Regions from separate parts of the Paenibacillus sp. 2003 genome, predicted to be linked through region 2. Evidence: a T-box and tRNA genes for the amino acid it is inferred to sense, from the RefSeq annotation. Region 2 holds a T-box; the other holds one or more tRNA genes.
The links. A T-box is a leader RNA that pairs with one kind of tRNA and senses whether it is charged. The one in region 2 lies ahead of trpS (tryptophan--tRNA ligase), so its partner is inferred to be a tRNA-Trp.
Positions count from the first base shown of each region.

Region 1: it encodes a tRNA-Trp, which carries the amino acid that the T-box ahead of trpS (tryptophan--tRNA ligase) is inferred to sense. The anticodon was not compared.

Region 1 covers NZ_JAVDTB010000005.1:330,695-341,540, reverse strand. Annotated here, with positions in the region: tRNA gene J2X75_RS21715 (tRNA-Glu) at 1-67, shown strand, start outside; tRNA gene J2X75_RS21710 (tRNA-Val) at 135-210, shown strand; tRNA gene J2X75_RS21705 (tRNA-Met) at 228-301, shown strand; tRNA gene J2X75_RS21700 (tRNA-Asp) at 329-406, shown strand; tRNA gene J2X75_RS21695 (tRNA-Phe) at 502-577, shown strand; tRNA gene J2X75_RS21690 (tRNA-Thr) at 598-673, shown strand; tRNA gene J2X75_RS21685 (tRNA-Tyr) at 683-768, shown strand; tRNA gene J2X75_RS21680 (tRNA-Trp) at 775-848, shown strand; tRNA gene J2X75_RS21675 (tRNA-His) at 877-949, shown strand; tRNA gene J2X75_RS21670 (tRNA-Gln) at 972-1,046, shown strand; tRNA gene J2X75_RS21665 (tRNA-Gly) at 1,051-1,125, shown strand; tRNA gene J2X75_RS21660 (tRNA-Cys) at 1,132-1,205, shown strand; tRNA gene J2X75_RS21655 (tRNA-Leu) at 1,212-1,290, shown strand; gene J2X75_RS21650 (class I SAM-dependent methyltransferase) at 1,474-2,400, shown strand; tRNA gene J2X75_RS21645 (tRNA-Asn) at 2,699-2,775, shown strand; gene J2X75_RS21640 (helix-turn-helix domain-containing protein) at 2,813-5,215, opposite strand; gene J2X75_RS21635 (LiaF transmembrane domain-containing protein) at 5,774-6,082, shown strand; gene J2X75_RS21630 (PspA/IM30 family protein) at 6,118-6,789, shown strand; gene J2X75_RS21625 (PspC domain-containing protein) at 6,794-7,027, shown strand; gene J2X75_RS21620 (PspC domain-containing protein) at 7,045-7,554, shown strand; gene J2X75_RS21615 (PspA/IM30 family protein) at 7,556-8,263, shown strand; gene liaF (cell wall-active antibiotics response protein LiaF) at 8,414-9,061, shown strand; gene J2X75_RS21605 (sensor histidine kinase) at 9,093-10,208, shown strand; gene J2X75_RS21600 (response regulator transcription factor) at 10,150-10,818, shown strand.
Region 2 covers NZ_JAVDTB010000013.1:21,127-31,972, forward strand. Annotated here, with positions in the region: gene J2X75_RS28490 (LCP family protein) at 1-1,008, shown strand, start outside; gene J2X75_RS28495 (glutamate-1-semialdehyde 2,1-aminomutase) at 1,140-2,459, shown strand; gene J2X75_RS28500 (aminotransferase-like domain-containing protein) at 2,631-3,962, opposite strand; gene J2X75_RS28505 (DMT family transporter) at 4,185-5,120, shown strand; T-box leader at 5,148-5,461, shown strand; gene trpS (tryptophan--tRNA ligase) at 5,602-6,597, shown strand; gene J2X75_RS28515 (GerAB/ArcD/ProY family transporter) at 6,725-7,831, shown strand; gene J2X75_RS28520 (spore germination protein) at 7,812-9,281, shown strand; gene J2X75_RS28525 (Ger(x)C family spore germination protein) at 9,278-10,435, shown strand; gene J2X75_RS28530 (sensory rhodopsin transducer) at 10,526-10,846, opposite strand, start outside.

The DNA of each region.
Region 1 (10,846 bases), on a different contig from region 2:
GTTGGTCAAGGGGTTAAGACACCTCCCTTTCACGGAGGTAACAGGGGTTCGAATCCCCTACGGGTCATATTAACTTCAAAAAAAGAAGTTGATTTTTACAACAAGATTATGATATGATCATAAATGTGTTGTTCGGAGGCTTAGCTCAGCTGGGAGAGCATCTGCCTTACAAGCAGAGGGTCGGGGGTTCGATCCCCTCAGCCTCCACCATATAAAATTTATAACGACGCGGGGTGGAGCAGCCCGGTAGCTCGTCGGGCTCATAACCCGAAGGCCGCAGGTTCAAATCCTGCCCCCGCAATTATACTTTCCTTTGAGAAAGTGATCTGGAACCGTGGTGTAGTTGGCCTAACATGCCTGCCTGTCACGCAGGAGATCGCGGGTTCGAATCCCGTCGGTTCCGCCATTTAATCTTTACATGAGGCAAACTGTTCACTACATCTGCTGTATGGCACTGATGCCCTATATAAAGTGTAAGGAATTAAGATTAGACTTTATTATGGCTCGGTAGCTCAGTCGGTAGAGCAGAGGACTGAAAATCCTCGTGTCGGCGGTTCGATTCCGTCCCGAGCCACCATTTTTAAAACAATTTAATATGCCGGTGTAGCTCAACTGGTAGAGCAACTGACTTGTAATCAGTAGGTTGGGGGTTCAAGTCCTCTCGCCGGCACCATGTAATCCTGGAGGATTAGCGAAGTGGCCAAACGCATCAGACTGTAAATCTGCTCCCGTACGGGTTCGGTGGTTCGAATCCATCATCCTCCACCAGTTTTTAGGGGCATAGTTTAAAGGTAGAACAACGGTCTCCAAAACCGTTGGTGTGGGTTCAATTCCTGCTGCCCCTGCCAATTAATTTTTAGAAATTAACCTTTTGTGGCGATCGTGGCGAAGTGGTTAACGCACCGGTTTGTGGATCCGGCATTCGGGGGTTCAATTCCCCTCGATCGCCCCTTTGTTTTTTCATTTTTTATTGGGGATTAGCCAAGCGGTAAGGCAACGGACTTTGACTCCGTCATGCATAGGTTCAAATCCTATATCCCCAGCCATTATGCGGACGTGGCTCAGCGGTAGAGCATCGCCTTGCCAAGGCGAGGGTCGCGGGTTCGATTCCCGTCGTCCGCTCCAAAATATGGCGCCATAGCCAAGTGGTAAGGCACAGCTCTGCAAAAGCTTTATCCCCAGTTCGAATCTGGGTGGCGCCTCCAGCATATGCCGGCGTGGCGGAATGGCAGACGCGCTCGACTCAAAATCGAGTGGGAAACCGTGGAGGTTCGAGTCCTCTCGCCGGTATATTGAATAGCCCTACATGTTGCTTATGCAATGTGTAGGGCTATTTTTATTTTATGTGAAACGATTTATGCGCAGTAAGAAAATGTAGAATAAGAAAAGATGGACGTTAATAAAGTTTGACGTATGATTATATTCAGTATATTGTAGATAAGTAAAGTCTTTAATATAGAGGAGTGAAGTAGAGTGACTAATGGAAAAAATGAATCGGATACCGGTTTGTTATTTGATCTTTCTGTATGGGATGAGGCATGGAAGAATCGTCCGAGAAGTTCAAAATATAAGAAACAAAGCGCCTTCTTTAATACAGAAGAAGCTTTTGAGCGGTGGGCAAGGGATTATCATGTACAGTCGTTCACTGAAGAAGGAAAGCAGCGTTCTGAGCGCATCATGGGCTGGATCGAGAACCAGGGTGTGGAGTTTGCAGGGTTATCTATTTTGGACATTGGAGCCGCCTCAGGCATATTTACCATTCCTTTTGCGGAAAAGGGGGCAAGTGTGACCGCAGTTGAGCCTTCTGAGTTGCTTGTCTCCCTTATGAAAGAGACGATACCTTCAGCTCTGGAATCCAAAATAGAAATCGTAAACGAACGATATGAAGAAATCTCCATTAAGGATAAGGGTTGGGAGAAGAAATATGACTTTGCATTTGCATCCATGTGTCCGGCAATGTCGGATTGGGAAACGATTGAGCAGGCGATCAATTGTGCCCGGAAGTATGTATATATAAGTACTATGGCGGGACAGAATGAACACACACTAATGGATGAACTTAAGGATGTACTGGGAGTAACTTCTTCATACAAGGCCGGTGATATGGGGTATATCCAACAGTTGCTGTATTTGAAGGGGTATTCTTATACGATGATTATTACGAGAGAAGTTAACTCATTTGAAGTACCGGTGGAAGAGATTATCGAGAAGCTGCCAGAATGGCTTAATACGTATGAGTTACCATCGGATGAAGATTCCCTCAGATTGGCTGAGAAGTACATTTGGGATACGTACAGGGATAGTACGGTGACCTTCTCACGTGGAGCAAGGTTTGGTAAAATTCTAATTCAACTTGAACAGCCAAATATGAAAACAGTTCGCACTAAGGATAAGCGATAAATCGCATAAGCTTGGCAAGTGTACTGATAATCAGGAATTGAGACGGACAATGTAGTCTAACGTCTAAGATGACACTAGGAAGCATCACAACACTGCGCAAAAAGATGAACGGTTGAAACATATGATGTTAAGATTGTAGAAGTAAAGTTTTAAGTGAAGGGAGCAGGTTATGTGCTCCCTCTTTTTTGAAGCCACTAATTCATCGATCCTTTGAACCAGACCCTCGTTTATTTAGAGATGTTCGAGACAACGAAACAAACACAGACCTAGTTTTCAGAGAATGATCTCTGAAGCATATTCCCTGATATTTCAAGTGGGAGAGCACTCGACGGTTAATCGAGTTGTCACAGGCTCCGAGCCCTGTTCGGGGAGCCATATGGAGAAGTGGACGAGCTGTCCGAAGGAGTACGACTTACAATCGTGCTCCTTTTCTAATTTCGGTTCGACACTTCTGCTTACGCTCCCGATACTGGCCGGGGGTAATTCCTTCCCATTTACGGAATGATCTGATAAAGTTTTGCGGATTGTTGTACCGAAGTCGTGCTGCGATATCTTTAACGGTTAGATCACTTTCGTCCAGCCATTTTTTAGCAATATTAAATCGGTACTTGGTCAGATATTCACTAAATGCACAGCCGGTCTCTTTGCGGAAAACACTACTTAAGTAGTTTGCATTGTAGTGAAGCTTCATGGCACATTCCTCAAGCGACAGATCCTTATCATAATCTTGATGAATCATGGCAATCATCTTCTCTGATATATGCTGATACTGGGCATACTGTCTTGCTTTAAAAACCTGGATGACGGGCAAGATGACTTGATGGTTAAACCAATCTTCAACTTCAGCAGCGTACTGCAAACCATGAAGTTCATGAAACATCGAGCCACGACCTTGGGAGATCTGTCCGAGTCGTATGCCGGATTCATGAGTCATTTGCAAAATATGCGTGAGTAGCCTCGTAAGAGCCACCTCATACTCCTCCGGTGTAACCTCCATACCAAAGATCACTTCAAGCAGTTGTTTCAGAAGAGCAGAGGCCTGGACTTCGTCCGCATTTTGAATAGCTTGGATCAATGAGTATTCCAATGATTCCGGGTAGGTCATGGGCCAAGTGGGAGCGTAATGATCTATGTTCTCATATTGAAAAATAATGCCTGTTCCCAGCTTCATCCGATGCCTCAATGCCTCCATGGCTTCTGTGTAAGCTTGAGGGATGTGATATAGAGAGCTGTGCGGCTGGCTGAATCCTATACTGACTTGAAGAGTTAGAATCTTATCCATCTGTTGTTGTAACTGGTCTGTTAATACATATAGCTGCTGTGAAAAAATAAAATGATCCTGTTCAACGGTGCCAATCACCGTGACTACCGTATGTTCCAGCACAATGGGAAGCAATTGTTGGTTATGCACAACCGTTTCCTCCAATATATTTTGAATAGCGAATAATAAGAGGTCACGATCACTAGCACTATATTTTGTATGATTAACGAGATCGGCCTGTAGTGTAATAACAGCAATTTGTTGCCATTCCCGAACCTGATGCGTGTAGCCATATTCATTCAGGGTGTCATAAAGAGTATGAACAGGGATCTTGCCCTGGAACAGATTCATCATAAAATGAGTGCGAATCTGCAACAGATGCATATTAAGTGTGTTCTCTAATTGCGAGCGAGAGGCAGATAGTTGTGAGACCCCTGCTCTGATCTGTTCGAACTCATCAGAAAATGGTGGTGATTGCTGAGCTACCGTGTTTCCTTCTTTGGACAGGTGGTTGTCACCAAGTTGGGTTAAAAGTTTACGAATCGGGATATGCATTCGATTGGAGCCGAGCCAAGCGAGTAATAATGAAAGTAAAAGTAAGAAGATACTGATATACAAGGTGTGTAATCCGATATCGATATATTCTTGTGTCAGAATATTGGTAGGTGAGATTAGAACATAAGTCCATCCTTTTAAGGTAGAAGGGCTATACGTCAGAGAATAATGTGTATCGGCGATCTTAACTTCCCGTTTTTCAAAGCCTGTTGAAAATGTAATGGGTGATAGTTTGGTTATGTTGGCTTCCGTATCCCGATCCTGTAATCCAATGGCAGACAACGGTTGTCCAATGTATACAGGATCGGGGTGGACCAAGATACGTTGTTCCCGATTCAAAATGATCAGTCCTGAGGCAGCATTGCCTAAGGAGGCTTCTCCTAGTGTATTTTGCAAAGAACATGCAGGGATTCCCGCAATCAGGGCAACATCGGAAGACGTATTCAGATTCGGAATAGACCTCGCAAGGGCAATATGATAAATACAGCCTGTACCGGGTGAACGCTCATCATTACTGAACACCGATGAAGGGGAGAGCTGCCATCCAGAGGTTAGCGTATCCGATATCAATTCCTTCATGGGAAGAGCCAGTGGAAAATCCGTATTACGATATAATCCGGCATGATCAATAAGCCAATTCTGTGATTGATTCACCAGGGTAATATCCAGCAAAGGTTCCCATGACCTCATATTCTTAAATTCACTCTGTAGCTTGTCGGCAAGCAAAGGCCCTTTCCCTTCTAGTGAAGAAGAAGCAGACAGAGAACGGAGGGTTACTGGAGAGCGAACGGCCTGATCAAGCATATAACTGACTGTAGCGAGTTTGTGTTCTACGTTGGATTGCATTTGTTCCAGCAACTGTCTGTTGGCCTGTGTACGATGCAGCTCAGTTTGGTTCGATGAATAGATAAATGCGGCAATTCCCGTTAACAAAATGGGCAGGGTGCTTAACAGGATTCCGAAGATGATCATTTTATGGAGATAGCTGATTGGTCGCACAGTTTCAGTTCCACCCCTGACATTAGAATAGTAACACTTTCTATTTTAGTAAACGCTTACATATAGAACAATCTAAATTTTGTTTATTTGGATAAAAAAGTAATTTTTTTTGAGAGGGTATAGGAGCAGAGATAAGGAATTGCTGATAGATGATCTTGCAGAAAAGGCTAGAGAAGCGGCTTGGACTGACTATCCAATACGGAATCATGAGAAACGAAATTGCAGTGTGAACGTAAATAGAGACATGGACATCATTCTCTCTACAGGTCGGTATCGGCTAAAGGGTAGCCTGAATACGGGTAAGAGAAGGTATCTGGAGTGATATTCAGCTTAGGTGGAACGTTGGTCTTATATAGGGACAGTCAAAGGTCCAACTAGATCCCCGACCTCAGTCTAGGATGAAAAACCGTCCACGGTCTGTTTTGAAAAGTCGCGGAATCCCCTAGAATAAGGACATAAGGTTAAACAAGAAACACGGAAACAAAAAAACAAGAAACAAACGAACAAATGACTCAACACATTAAAATGAACGAATGGAAAGGGCGGTGAACAACAATTATGAGATTGAATAAGGGAAATGGCTGGGCGATTGTATTGATTGCGCTGGGTGCACTACTCCTCTTCGGAAAGTTAACTCCACTTCTTGGACACTTAATGGGTTATCTGATTCCGGTCCTGATGATTGCACTGGGATACTACGGAGTTAAACGAGGGAATGTGATGCTTGGCTGGATTGTTCTCATCATCGGTATCATCTCACTGATGGGTAAACTGGCATGGTTGATCGGACCGATCATCGCGATCGGGTTAATCATCTTTGGTATCTCAATGCTAAGCAATAACCGCAGTCGTAGTGGTCGGTACTAAGCTTTCACGATTATGAAAAGGAGGGACAGAACATAATGAGTGTATTTCGTCGAATGCGGGATATTACCGTAGCCAATCTGAACGAACATTTGGAGCAAAGTCAGGACCCAGTCAAACTGATTGATCAGTTCCTGGTCTCGACCCGCCAAGACATCGGTGAAGCCGAGAAACTTCGTCATCAATATGCAAGCCATACCAGACAAATGAAACAACAAGCCGATCAGGCAGCAGGTATGGTGAACAAACGGGAAGAACAGGCTTCCATGGCTCTGAAAGCAGGGGAAGAACATCTCGCTAAGCTGGCCTTGCAGGAGAAAATCCTCCACGAGGAAAAAATGGAACAGTACAATGAATTGTATGCACAAAGTTATGCGGCATTACAGGAGCTGGATGAACAGATCGACCAGCTTAAGGTTGAGTATCAGAATGTATACAGCAAACGCCAATATTACTACGCTCGTATGCAGACGATTCAGTTACAGCAACGTATGAACCAGAGAGGCAATCACAACGGTCAGAATGTACCCCGTATGTTTAACCGACTGGATGATCAAGTCTCTGATCTCGAATATGAAGCACAGAGTCTCCGCGATATCCGGCGGATGAATCAAGATGGTTCAGGAGTGACTGGCAGCATGTCATCCTCTACGCTGGATAAGGAACTGGAACGCTTAAGACAGAAATTGAACAATGACAGAAAGGAGTAGTCACATGAGTAAATTATACCGCTCGGCGCGTAATCGAATGCTAACAGGTTTGATCGGCGGCATTTCTGAAAATCTCGGATTGAGTACCACGCTGCTACGTATCATTTTCTTCATCAGTATTTTCGCTACGGGAGGTACATCATTGTTGATCTACTTCATCGCTGCATTGGTGGTACCCAAGGAATCCAATCACGTTGATCCATATGCTTATGATTCCAACGTAAGAGGATACAAGTAAACGAAAGGAGCAAGCACATGAGCAAATTATACCGCTCAACGCGTGACCGGATGTTAACCGGCTTGTGCGGCGGAATTTCCGAAACCATCGGAATGGATTCCACCCTGCTGCGTATCATCTTTGTTATCAGTATCTTCGTAACTGGCGGCACGTCGTTGTTAATATACTTTATTGCAGCACTCGTGGTACCAAAAGAACCGTATCCGCCTTATGATCCATATGGCTACGGTCCGGGCCCAGGCCCTGGTCCTGGCAGAGGATACAACAACTATGATCATCAGCCACCAAGAGGTCCTTTTCAAAATAATCACAACCAACAAGGTCCTGGTAACTTCGGTCCCGGCCCTGGATTCAACGGCAGACCTCAATCTGGTCCCCGTTCTTATGACAACAACGCCTACGGAGCAGGTGCACCACAAGAAAGTGAGCTTGACTCCATGATGAAAGATATCGAGAAAAAAGCACTGAAAAAAGAAGTTGAAGAGCTTCGCCAAAAATTATCTCGTTACGAGAAGGGAGAAAAGTAAAATGGGAGTATTTAAACGGATTAAGGATATGACGAAAGCATCGGTAAATGATATGTTGGATAAAGTAGAGGACCCGATTGTAATGTTGAACCAGTACTTGCGTGATATGGAGGCTGAGATTCATGAGGCAGAGGTAACAGTTGCCAAACAAATGGCGAATGAACGTCGCATGAAACAACGTTTGGATGAAGCAGAGCGTACTTCGGTACAACGTGAGTCCCAAGCAGAAGCTGCTCTGGCCAACGGTCAGGAAGAAGTAGCACGCAAATTGCTGGAAGAGAAAATCTACTTTGATCAAAAAATTACGGAGTACAGCGAACTGCATGCACAGTCCGAAGCACAAGCAAAAGATCTGTTGCAACAGTTGCATGATATGAAAGATGAGTTCTACAAAATGCGTAACAAACGTAATGAACTTGTATCCCGTGCACAAATGGCAAAAGCTAAAAAACAAATGTCTTCCATCAACAGCTTGCATTCGATCGAAAGTGGCGGCGCATCCCTTGGATTCCACCGCATGGAAGAGAAAATCATGCAGCTGGAAGCTGAAGCTGACGTAGCTCGTGCACCTTATCGCAACACATCATCCACGTACACGAATCCTGTAGATGTGGAAAAACAATTCAAAGTGGATCAGCAATTACAAGCCCTCAAAAACAAAATGGGCAATGGTTCCAAGAATGAAGCGAACGGAACTTCAAAAGAATAACTGTTCGCTTAGTGGACAATATGATATTCTATAAATCGTGTATAATGTACGGTTGGTAGAACAAAAGTTAAGCCATACAGGACTTCAGTGCCTGATATGGCTTTTCCGTTGAATAAAGAGAGATTAACTTACAGAGGAGGTGCGGCGGGGATGAATCAAAAGAGTAAATGGCTTGCAGTTGTCATTATGATTATTGGCACAATGATGTTATTGAATGACAATATTAACTTCCTGACCGCTGCCGCACTGATTCTGTTAACGGTTGGAATGCTTCAAGTCCGAAATGGGGATACCCGCAAAGGTCATCGGTATCTTGGCATTGGTGCGGCACTGTTATTGCTGGATAATTTAATGATTGTATTTTTGATTGTACTTGCTTCTTTAGCTTACTTTTATTCGAAAAACAAAAAGATTCATCTGGACGAAGGCGTTATGAAGAAACAGAATTTCATGGCTCGTTACTACTGGGATCAATCATCCTGGACGTTACGTAGTATGAGTCTGTGGCATGCCATAGGTGAGGTTAACGCCGATCTATCTCTTTCGATTCCGGAGGAGAAACAAACGATTGTGCTGCTGCAAGGAGTTATGGGTAATGTTCGCCTTACGCTACCAGAAGATTATGGTGTGGAGATTGAAGCATCGGTTCTTTTTGGTCGGATTAATCTTCTTGGAGAACAAGATAACGGCATGATGAACAAATTAGTATGGAGAACGCCTGGATATGAATCCAGTGAACATAAAGCAAAATTTGTCATTTCTTATATTGTTGGCGACCTAAGCATCAGTAATCCGTAGTAAAATAGATGAAGAGAAGGAGGAGACCCCGATGAAGACAAAACGACATACCGACATGGTAACCCGAAGTATGGGTGAAGGGATCCTCCTGGTTTTCATTGTGCTCGCTGTTATTTTGTATGTATTGTTTACATATGGTTATCTTGCTCCGTTTGCAGGCTGGCGGCATCTGATTCAATCGGGTCTGGCTCTATTGCTACTTCTCATTGGGATTGGTGCGGTCTTTGGGTTCTATCAGAGTTACCGGGTTAAACGCCGGCTCGAACTGCTGCGGGAAACGCTTCTACTGTGGGAGAAGGGCTCTCTATCACGCACTGTACCTGATCTGGGCGATGATGATGTGGGTCGTCTAAGTGAGCAACTCGGACGAATCGGCAAAAAGTGGGAAGATCAGGTATCTTCGCTCCAGCGATTGTCTACTCATAATGCACAGCTTGCTGAACAATCCAGAATTACGGCTATTGTGGAAGAGCGGCAACGTTTGGCACGGGAACTGCATGATGCGGTATCGCAGCAATTGTTCGCGATATCCATGACAGCAACGGCCGTTGGACGGAAGATGGAGAAGGATTTTGAACGTGCTCAGCGGCAGGTGGCTTTGATTGAGGAAATGGCTTCGGTAGCTCAGTCCGAGATGCGTGCGTTACTGTTACATCTGCGGCCAGTTTATCTGGAGGGTAAACATCTCGAACAAGGTCTGCGTGATCTGGTGATGGAACTGAAAACAAAAGTACCTATGGACATTGTGCTCGAAATGGACGAAGACATTGATCTGATCAAAGGCATCGAGAATCATCTGTTTCGAATCGTTCAGGAGGCTATGTCCAATACGTTACGACATGCAAAAGCGGAAAAAATGGAGATACGGATCCAGCGCCGTACTGATGCGATCCGGGTATTGATTCGTGATGATGGGCAAGGCTTCGATCTGGATGAGAATAAACAGGCTTCCTACGGTCTGGCTAACATGCGTGAACGTGTTACGGAGATTGGTGGAGCCATACAATTTGTAACAGCGCCTGGTAAGGGAACGCGGATTGAGATTACGATACCTTTGATGAACGATGAAAGTGAGGAAGAACATGTCAATGGAACCGGAAGTCGAAACGGAGACGGAAACGTCGATCAAAGTATTGCTCGTGGATGATCATGAGATGGTACGTATTGGTCTTGCAGCGGTGCTGGATACCGAAGATGGAATTGAAGTTGTTGGTGAAGCAGGTAGTGGAGAGGAAGGCATTCGGCTTGCACAGGAGTATAAGCCTGATGTTGTTCTGATGGATCTGGTTATGGAAGGCATGGATGGCATTGAGGCTACTCGTCAGGTACTTAAAATGTATCCGGAGTGCAAAGTCATCGTATTGACCAGTTACCTGGATGATGAAAAAATGTATCCTGTCATTGAAGCAGGCGCATTCAGTTATCTTTTGAAAACATCAAGAGCCAATGAAGTGGCAGATGCGATTCGCGCAGCAGCTCGCGGGCAATCCGTTCTGGAGTCACAGGTGGCTTCGAAAATGATGAATCGATTCCGACAGCCACAGGCAGCAGCTCCTTTGCATGATGAATTGACGGACCGTGAAATGGATGTGCTCCGGTTGCTGGCTAAAGGCAAATCGAATCAGGACATCGCTGATGATCTGATCATCGGCATTAAGACAGTCAAGTTCCATGTCACCAATTTACTGGCCAAATTGGGCGTAGACGACCGTACACAGGCTGCGATCTATGCTTATAAAAACGGACTTGCAGAGTAAGAAGAATCATATGTACTATCATAATTAA
Region 2 (10,846 bases):
CTTGCCGCCTTCGTGTTAATTATTGGAGGAGCAGCGGCATATTATTTCGGTTCTATTCTCAATCAGTTGGACGGTTTGGCAAAAGACGGTGACGAATCACCATTCGCAGGTATCGAGAATGTGGAGAAAGTAAATACTCCTGACCCACCCAAATGGGAAGGTACAGAAACGGTAAATATTCTCGTTATGGGTGTCGATGCGCGCGGATTGAAAAAAGGTGAAGTTCCCCGCTCCGACAGCATGATGGTTGTATCGCTCGACCCACTTACCAAAAAAATCAATCTGTTCTCCATTCTGCGCGACACTTACGTCAATATTGACGGATATGGCAAGGAACGGATCAACACTGCCATCACCCATGGTCCTAATGCAGCGATGCAAGCTGCCGGCGACCTGCTCGGCATTCCTGTACAGTATTATGTGTATACGGATTTCCAGGGATTCATCAAATTGGTGGATGCCGTTGGCGGTGTTGATTTTGATGTGGAGAAAGACATGCACTATACAAGTAAAGCAGACAATAACGAATACGATATTGATCTCAAAAAAGGATATCAGCATCTGGATGGCGAGACAGCGCTCATGTACGTTCGTTTCCGTCATGATGCAATGTCTGATTTCGCTCGGTCCGAGCGTCAGCGTGAGTTGCTGAAAGCTGTAACAGCGAAAATGCAGTCAACAACTACCATTGCCAAACTGCCTTCCATACTGGAACAGGTTAATCCTTATGTGGATACGAATCTGACACTCTCCGATATGTGGAAGCTGGGTGGCCTCGGTTACCAGAGCAGCATGAACGGCAGTGAGCAGATTCCGCCAATGAACCTGCTGAAAGAAGAACGTACAGCAGGCGGTGCGCAAGTATTGACGGTTACCAATGAAGAGAAATTGAAGCAGCATATTCAGGATATTATTCACCCGCCTGCTACAACGGATGATAGTACGACCAGTACCGAAGATAAAACAGCCAGTGGTGACGATCAAAAGTCAGAACAACCGGCTCAGTAATCTAAACATGCAGAGGGCAGCCATTACGCTGCCCTCTCGTTGTGCCCGGCTATACTATTATGAGAAAATCATCATATCTTTCTGTGGCTTGTTAATTTATCATATTTTGAATTACGAAAGGAAGTTATCTTATGAATACATCACGTTCCCGTTCCGAACTTCTATACGCAGAAGCACTTGAGCATATTGTAGGAGGTGTTAACAGCCCTTCACGCTCGTTCAAAGCCGTTGGTGGCGGTGCACCTGTATTTATGAAAAAAGCCCAAGGCGCCCACTTCTGGGATGTCGATGACAACCGTTATATTGATTATCTGGCCGCTTACGGTCCGATTGTTACAGGACATGCCCACCCGCATATTACGCAGGCCATTACGGAAGCAGCAGCAAATGGTGTACTGTACGGTACCCCAACAGAACTTGAGATCAAGCTCGCCAAAATGCTGAAGGAAGCTATTCCTTCCATGGATAAAGTGCGTTTTGTAAACTCCGGTACGGAAGCAGTCATGACCACGATTCGGGTAGCTCGTGCCTACACCAAACGCAACAAGATCGTAAAATTCGCCGGATGTTACCACGGTCACTCGGATCTGGTGCTTGTGGCTGCCGGTTCTGGCCCTTCTACGCTAGGTATCCCGGATAGTGCAGGCATTCCAACCAGTATTGCGCAAGAGGTCATCACCGTGCCCTACAATGATCTGGACAGCCTCAAAGCTGCACTGGAGCGTTGGGGTGACGATGTTGCCGCGGTCATGGTTGAACCGATTGTGGGTAACTTTGGTATGGTTATGCCGGAGCCTGGCTTCCTGGAAGGCCTCTGTGCCATGACACGTGCTAACGGCTCACTGGTTATCTATGACGAGGTCATAACGGCTTTCCGTTTCCATTACGGTTCTACTCAAACGTATGCCGGACTCGAAAACCATGCGGAGATTGAACCCGATCTGACGGCTCTTGGTAAAATTATTGGTGGCGGCCTGCCAATCGGTGCTTACGGCGGACGCAAACATGTTATGGAGCAGGTTGCTCCACTCGGCCCGGCTTATCAAGCCGGAACGATGGCTGGTAACCCTGCATCCATCTCGGCTGGTATCGCATGTCTGGAGGTCCTGCAAGGCGCGGGTGTATACGAAGAGATGGAACGCCTTGCTATTGATCTGACGGCAGGTCTGCAAGCTTCTGCTGACCGTCATGGCATTGCACTAACGATCAACCGGATTCGTGGTGCATTCTCCACCCATTTCTGTGATCATCCGGTGACGAACTATGATCATGCCCAAGACACGGACGGAGAGCTGTTTGCTTCCTTCTTCCGTCACATGCTGGATCGTGGCATTAACCTCGCTCCATCCAAATATGAGGCCTGGTTCCTGACCACGGCTCATACAGATGAAGATGTTCAGGCTACATTGGAAGCCGCAGAAGCTTCCTTCAAAGCGATGGCTCAGGAATAAATTAGATTATTTCCATCTACAATATAGCGTACAAGCTGTATTGTAGATGGATAACAACTCAAGGAAAAGGCGTCCAACAAGTGATTAACTTGTGTGGACGCCTTTTGGTGTTTACGGACATCACTCTGATCGTTGTTTCCTGTGAATCAATTATGCTTCCGATTCTTCTAGTTATTTCTGCCTGATCTGAAGTTTCAAAATTTCCTCCCGGATCTTCTGTATCCCTTCCTCGATTCGCTGCTTCGGCACATTGGAGATGTTCAATCGCAGCATTTGATCCTCATGCGCCTGATATGTTCCCTCCGGATAATACCGTTCTGTCGTATCAACGATGACTCCGCGCTTTTGAAGCCGGGACAGTAGAACACGAAGCGGCATATCACCCGCCAAAGGTAATACGGTATGCTCCCCTCCTGTTCGAGGAGCCTCCATAAATGGAGCAAAGTCTGGATATGTGTCCAGTTGCTCATGCACCGTGTTCATCCGGGCAGCATAGCGGTTACGAATCACTTTCCTGTGATGAGCAAACATTCCGCTGTGGACATAGATCTCCAGAGCAGCTTGAGACAGAACGGAAGTGTCGATATCGAGCATTTTTTTGTAAGCCCCAAAAGATTGAATTAGTGGTGAGGGCAGAACAGCTACACCAATGCGGAGACCTGGAAACAAAATTTTGGAGTAACTCTTCAGATAGATGACCCGGCCTTCGGTATCATAGGACCATAGCGGGTCCTGTTTCGTATTGTCCTCCAGATCAGCCAGATAATCGTCCTCTACCAGATAGACATCGTACCGCTGTGCAAGCCGGATCAGTTTCTTTTTCTCAGCAGCAGTCAACGATGTGCCAATCGGATTGTGAAAGCGCGGCATGACATAGAAAAACTTGATATCTTCCTCAGCGAACTGACGTTCAAGCGATGCCCAGTCCAGCCCATTCAGGGCACGTCTCACACCGGCAATCGGCACATTCAATCCACTCAGTAGCGAGGGCATATTGTGATAGGTCGGTAGTTCAAGCAATACTTTTCTCTTTCCATTGGGAAAAGGCATCAATGCAAGTACAGCCAGTGCCTGTTGCACACCTGATGTGATAAAGAACTGCTCTGTTCTCGCAAACACCTGATAATCCGCAAACTGCTTCTGCAACAGCAGAATAAGCGAAGGTAATCCCTGATCCGTGCCATACATAAATAACTCTGCTTGCTTCTTCTCCATCGCCTGATCTACACAGTGACGAAAGTCTGCATAAGGGAACACCCTTGGATCGGGTGCAGCTGAAGCAAAGTCCAACGCTCCCTGCCAGTCCATGTCCTGAGCACCTGTCCCGTTCTGTACGGCATAATAACCGGATTGAGGTATGGCATACACCAAATGCCGCTGTTCCAGCCACTCATATGCACGAATAGCCGTGCTTACACTGCATTGATATTGTTCTGCTACAACTCGAACGGCTGGAAGACGGATGCCCTTATCTGCCCACTGGTGACGATCCTGCTGTTGCATCTGTTCCTGAATCCACTGCTTTAATGCTTCGGCAATCACTTCGTATTTCCTCACTGCACCCACCCCTCTCCCACAATTGTACCGCTACAGTTCATGCTTTTATCTATTGTAGCACGATGCACCTGGCAGTATATTGAATAAGGCCAGCACGTGCCTCGAACCTGACATATTTCAGGATAATGAAAGATAAAGCACTATGACTACTGTATTGGAGGAGCTTTTATGAACACAACACACACTCGGGGGTACGCTTATATCGCAGCTGTATTGTACGCGGCTATTATCGGTTTATCTTTTCTATTTGTTAAAATGACTGTCACTGTTGCACATCCCATTGATGTGCTTGCCCACCGATTCGCCCTGTCGCTGATCGTTGTCAGCATTCCTGTCATTTTTGGTTGGATCAAAATCCGACTTAGCCTTCGTGATCTGTGGAGAATCATTCCACTGGGGCTGTTATCTCCCGTCTTATTTTTTGCCTTTCAAGCCTTTGGACTCGTATCTTCCAACTCATCGGAAGCCGGTATTATTCAGGCTATGGCCCCTGTATTCACACTCGTTCTCGCTTCAGTTTTCCTGAAGGAGCGCACATCCACCACACAAAAGCTGTTCCTGCTTCTGTCTGTCGCTGGAGTCGTTTTTATTTTCATGATGCAAGGAAATGGCGTGTCAGTGGGTAACCTGAAGGGCATTGCATTATTGCTGTTATCCACGGTCTGTTTTGCAGGTTATGGTGTACTTGCGAGACCATTAACCCAGAAGTATAAACCCATGGAATTAACATGGGTCACGCTGATGGTTGGTTGTATTGTGTTTAACGCCGCTTCACTGATCCGACACGCTTCCAGCGGTTCCATGATGGACTACATCAAACCACTTGGAGATACATCCTATCTGGGTGCCCTTGCTTATCTGGCGATCCTCTCCACCATGATCTCCACCCTGCTCGCGAGTTATGCCCTGACTCATCTGGAGGCTTCCCAAATGAGTGTATTCAGCAACCTGTCCACACTCATCTCCATCGTAGGAGGTGCATGGATACTGCATGAACCAGTGGGTAGCTACCACTATATTGGTGCATTGTTGATTATCGCTGGTGTGCTTGGCACCAATATGAGCGGTCGCAAACATAGGCTGGTCAGTGGAATCAAAGCGTGATATAATTCTGGAAATTGTAAACATTTGTTATCCGCGATGATGAAGAGAAGTACATATGTCAGGATGCTACAGAGAGCCGGCGGCTGGTGGGAGTCGGTGCATCGGATATGTGGAAATGGGCTTCGGAGTTCCAAGTTGAACAAAGTCTGTATCCTTTCCTAGGAATACACACTTTCAGTAGGCGAGGCGGCATGTCCAGCCGTTATCCATGGACAGGATATCGATAGGCATGGAAGCTCATAAAAGAGCTCCTGGTAGATACCTCATCCGTATCCCTCAAGTGGGCCGCAACAGAGTGGCCAATGAAGGTGGCACCGCGAGGCACAAGCTTCGTCCTTTATTCTGTTCCCAACCGGGGAATGGGATAAAAGACGAAGCTTTTTTGATTTTTTTGCAGGCTGAAAGGAGGTGATGGTCGTGGAAGACGGCTGGTGGCGACAGCTCAATGTTGAAAAATCACAAAACCAAAGGAGAATAAACCATGAACAAAAACAAGGATATTATTTTGACAGGAGATCGGACTACCGGACAACTTCATCTCGGCCATTACGTAGGCAGCCTGCGCAGTCGGGTACAATTGCAGGAAGAGTACAAAACCTATATTTTACTGGCAGATGTTCAGGCACTCACCACCCACTATGATCAACCTGGCCTGATTGCAGATAGTGTTCATCAAGTCACGCTTGATTACCTCGCCGTAGGCATTGATCCGAACAAAGCTACCCTGTTCATTCAATCCATGATTCCGGAAATTGCGGAATTGACTGTGATCTTCTCCATGTTTGTTACCGTCAATACACTCCGGCATAATCCGACCATCAAGAGCGAAGCACGTGATCGCGGATATACCGACCTGTACTACGGATTTCTTGGATATCCGGTCAGTCAGGCTGCTGATATTGCATTCTGTAAAGCCACCCTTGTTCCGGCAGGGGAAGATCAGATTCCTCACATTGAGACAGCACGAAAATTGGTTCGCCGGTTCAACGAGTTATACGCTCCCATTCTCCCCGAACCCCGCATTTTGACCGGAGAGCGGCTTGGAGGACTGGATGGCGTTGGTAAGATGAGCAAAAGCATGGGGAATGCGATCTCATTAAATGCAAGTCCTGAAGATGTAAAAGCCAAATTGATCAAGGCCAAGACTGATCCTGCCCGCATCCATCGTTCTGATCCAGGACACCCGGATATCTGCCCTGTTTTTGCCTATCATCAGCTTTTCCGCAAGGAGAATGTAGACGAAATACATGCCAGTTGCAGTCAGGGTTCGATCGGATGTAAAGACTGCAAACAGATCGCAGGCAGTGCGATTAACGATCTGCTTACTCCTTTTCGTGAACGGCGAAATCAATATGAACAGCGAGTAGACGAGGTGAAAGAGATTCTTGTCGAAGGTACCCGCCAGGCTCGCAAAGTCGCGCGGGAAACGATGCTTGAAGTGCGAGAAGCCATGGGTATTCGTTATTTTGATCTCTAAACACAGAGATGGAGTCCGAATTACAGGATGGGACGCACCACATGATCTGCAGGCTTGCCTGTATGAAGCGCACAAATCACGTTAACACTGCTGAGGACAGTCTATCGCGAAAAGGGGCCTCCTCAGCATGAAACCTAGACAACCTTCTTTTTTGCAAGCCATGATGTTAATTATGTTATCCGTCGGCCTGATTAGCCACGTGCTGATCATTCCCGCCCTATTGAGTGCAGCCAAAAGGGATTCATGGATCTCGGTCCTGCTATCCGTAGGTCCCTACCTTGTATTTTCCCTAATGCTTGCCTATGTATCTCGTTTTCTCCAGCATCAAACCCTGCATGAATGGCTGACTTCACATCTGGGCAAGCCCCTCGGCTTTCTTTTCCGGATTGGGAACAGCCTCTTTTTCTTGTCCGTGATTTACTTCACCCTGCATGACACGACCACATGGGCCAAAACCAGTTACCTGACGGAGACACCCGTATTTTTTACAAGCATTGCGCTCATGTCGCTCTGTGCCTATGCAGCCTATAAAGGTATTCGTTCGCTGGCTTTTACAGCAGGACTGGTCCTCCCTCTCGTTGTACTGCTTGGCTTCTATGTTGCGATCGTCAATACCCAATACAAGGATTACAGTCGTCTGCTTCCTGTACTTGAACATGGCTGGCCTCCCGTGCTTCATGGCATGGTTTACAGCCTTGCAGGCATGTTCGAGCTGCTGCTCTTGTGGTACATACAACCTCATCTCTCCAAAAGGATTCGTCCATGGCAATACGTGATGCTCGCACTCGTCATTGCAGGTCTGACACTGGGGCCACTCATTGGTGCTATCGTGGAATTTAATCCTTTTGAGGCTGCCAAAATGCGTTATCCCGCTTTTGAAGAGTGGCGGATAGCCTCCTTGGGCAAATACATCGCGCAAACTGACTTCTTTTCCATCTACCAATGGCTCGCCGGCTCGTTTACCCGGATTAGTCTTGCCATGTATATTGTGGTGGAAATTTGGGATATTAAGAGCACCTCTAAAAGGAGGATCAGTTGTGTCTCTTTAGCCGTTCTATTTATACTCTCCATGCTGTACCGTCTAGACGATATCACATTCGAAAAGCTGCTTGTCGATTACATATTCCCGTTCAATCTCATCTATCTTAGCGGACTTGCTATAATCGCAACAACGGTTGCACTCATCAGCTCACGCCATCAGAGGAGGAAACATCATGGAGTACCCAACGATTGACAACACGTCCCATGAAACACTGCTTGCCTCTTTGAAAGAGCAATTCAACCCCTGCGCGGATGTTGTCATTCAAACTTTTCCAGCAAAAGATGAAGCTGATATGCCGATCATTATGCTATATTGCGATGGTCTGACGGATGCCAAACAAATCAATCAGTTTATCATTCCCCGGCTCGAGGAACATTCCCTGCTTGAAGAAGATGTGTATCCGAAAGAACTGGGCTTAACATTAAATCCAATAGAAGACCTTCAAGATACGGATCAATTAAATCTATTGCTTTTTAGTGGACAACTGCTGTTGATCTTCGGCAACGGCGATCAATCCTGCAGTTTGGATATTGCGAGCATTCCTGGACGCAACCCTGAAGAATCAGCCATTGAGTCTTCCATTAAGGGGCCTCGTGATGGATTTACCGAAGAGCTGAGTGTAAATATCGCACTCATTCGTAAACGGATGAAAACCTCTTCCATGTGCTATGAAAAATATGTTAAAGGTGGGCGAACTCAAACCTCTATTGGCCTATTGTATGTAAAAGACATTATAAATCCGGAGATCCTAAAAGAAGCACGTGAAAATATAGATAAAATTGAAGTTGATGGTATTATTGGGACTTCTGTTATGGAAGGAGCAGTTATGGGAGGCATTCGCAGTATCTTTCCTCTCACTGATAATACAGAGCGACCTGACTATGTCGTGGACTCGCTCTTAAATGGGCGTTTTGCTGTTCTGATTGAAGGTTCACCTGTTGCGATCATCGCTCCAACTACACTATTCAATCAATTGAAATCACCGGAAGATGAGAACACTCCTTTCTTCATTGTGACTTTTGAACGCATCCTGCGGATTTCCGGTTTGCTGATTGCTTGCTTTTTTCCTGGATTCTATATCGGCCTCACCAGTTTTAATGTGGAGCAGATCCCTCTCCCGCTTCTGGCAACGATTGCTGGTACTCGTATGGGGCTGCCCATGCCTGTAACACTGGAAGCCTTTTTAATGATTTTTATGTTCGAGTTATTCAATGAAGCTGGCCGCAGACTTCCTCGTGCTTTGGGCCAAACTGTCAGTGTGGTAGGCGGACTCATTATTGGAGATGCAGCTATTCGTGCCGGGATTACTTCTCCTACCATCATTGTAACGGTAGCGATTTCAGTTATCTCCAGCTATATTCTAGTCAATACGGTACTCAGTGGGGCTACTGCTCATGTGCGAATCGGGATGCTTATTGTTTCTTCCCTCCTTGGATTATTCGGTTTCATGCTTGGACTATTTGCCCTGTTGGTACACCTTGTATCCTTGGAGTGTTATGGCGTCTCCTATCTGTCCCCCGTCTCTCCCTATATTCCCGGCGACTTCACCCAAGCCGTATCCATGTACCCTTCCATGAAGAGAACCAAGCGTCCGGCCGCACTCCATACTCAGGATTCTACCCGTCGGAGGAAACGTCCGTGAGCAGATGGATTCAATTGGTGTGCTTGCTTATGAGCAGTCTGATCATGCTGACGGGGTGCTGGGATTCCAAAGAGGTCCAGAGCATTAACTTTATTACGGGAATAGGGATAGATTATAAGGATGACAAGTATATTGCTTACGCCCAACTAATCGATTTCTCCAGTATCGCCAAGCAAGAAGGTCCGACTTCGCGGGAAGAAAGCGATATCTGGATTGGGCGAGGCGAAGGCAAAACCTTAAGTATGGCTATTAATGACCTCTATCAAACTTCACAGCAACAAACACTGTGGACCCATGTAAAGGCGATTGTTATATCGAAAAATGCCCTGAGCGGGCGGCTGGGGGATATTTTTAACACACTGCTGCATTCGGGTCAGCTGAGATATACACCATGGATCTACGGCACGGAACAAAGCATACCCGATGTGCTTGCCCCCTCTGCCCTGCTGAACCAATCTACCCAGACCATTGAGCTATTTGAACCGATTAAGCTGTACAAGCAGCATTCTGCCTTCGAACCCATCCGTCTTCATCAGCTTCTTGACGGTATTCGTGAGCCTGCTTCGGTTATCCTATTACCCTCGATCACCAACAAGAACCAAACCTGGTTCAATGGAGATGAAGCTCCCCCCTTGGTTAAAACGGATGGATTTTTTGTCATTTCAAATGGCAGAAGTGAAGGGAAAGTGGCAGGGGAGGACGCAGATGGTACTCGATTCGTAAATTATAATCGTGTCTACCAGTACCCACTGTACGTTTATAAGAACGGGGGCCAAACTCCTGATCTCACACTTCGCCTCCATAACCCGCATACGAAAATTTCATCAAGGAAAGAAGGAAATGGGGTCATTTTCGACCTGATCACTTCGGTAAAAGGTGTCATTGTCGAGGATAACGGCTCCCACCAATCTCCTCGCACAATGGAGAAATCAGCCGAGAAACAGATCGAATCCGAAATTCGGACAACATTCGAAAAAAACAAATCACGGAAAATTGATTCCTATGGCCTAGCTGAACATCTGTATCGTCATGACCTTGCAGTGTGGAAAGAACAGGTTCAGCAACGGGCTGATCCCATCAAACGATTCAAACTTGGCAAAGTGGAGGTTCGTGTAAAAATCCTTAATGCCAGCACGTACAAATACACTGAGTAATACACAAAGAGGGCCAGTCACCTGCAGTGTGAATGCAAGGTTACTGGCCATTTTCTCTTCTACCTCTTGCTGGTTATCTTGCATTTCGTATCACGTCAGCGGATACGCCATAACACTCATCAAAGCCAATTCAGGCTGAGTCGTATCCAAACGGCTGTACTGGATGATGACGGGGATGTTGCTCGAAACCGTAATCGCATAAGGTACGCCCGGCGGAATTGACTGCTCTCCGGAGCGAAGCGATGCAGTGCGAATATGCTTTGTCCTTCTCGCTGGCACTTCAGCGACCACACCTTCGAGTGGTTCTCTGTCTTCAAAGTAAATCGTGATGTGCAGCTCCGCATCCGTGCTACTAGTGTTCAGTACACAGATACTCTCATGACTCTCAAGTGTACCTCGGCTCTCCGGGGG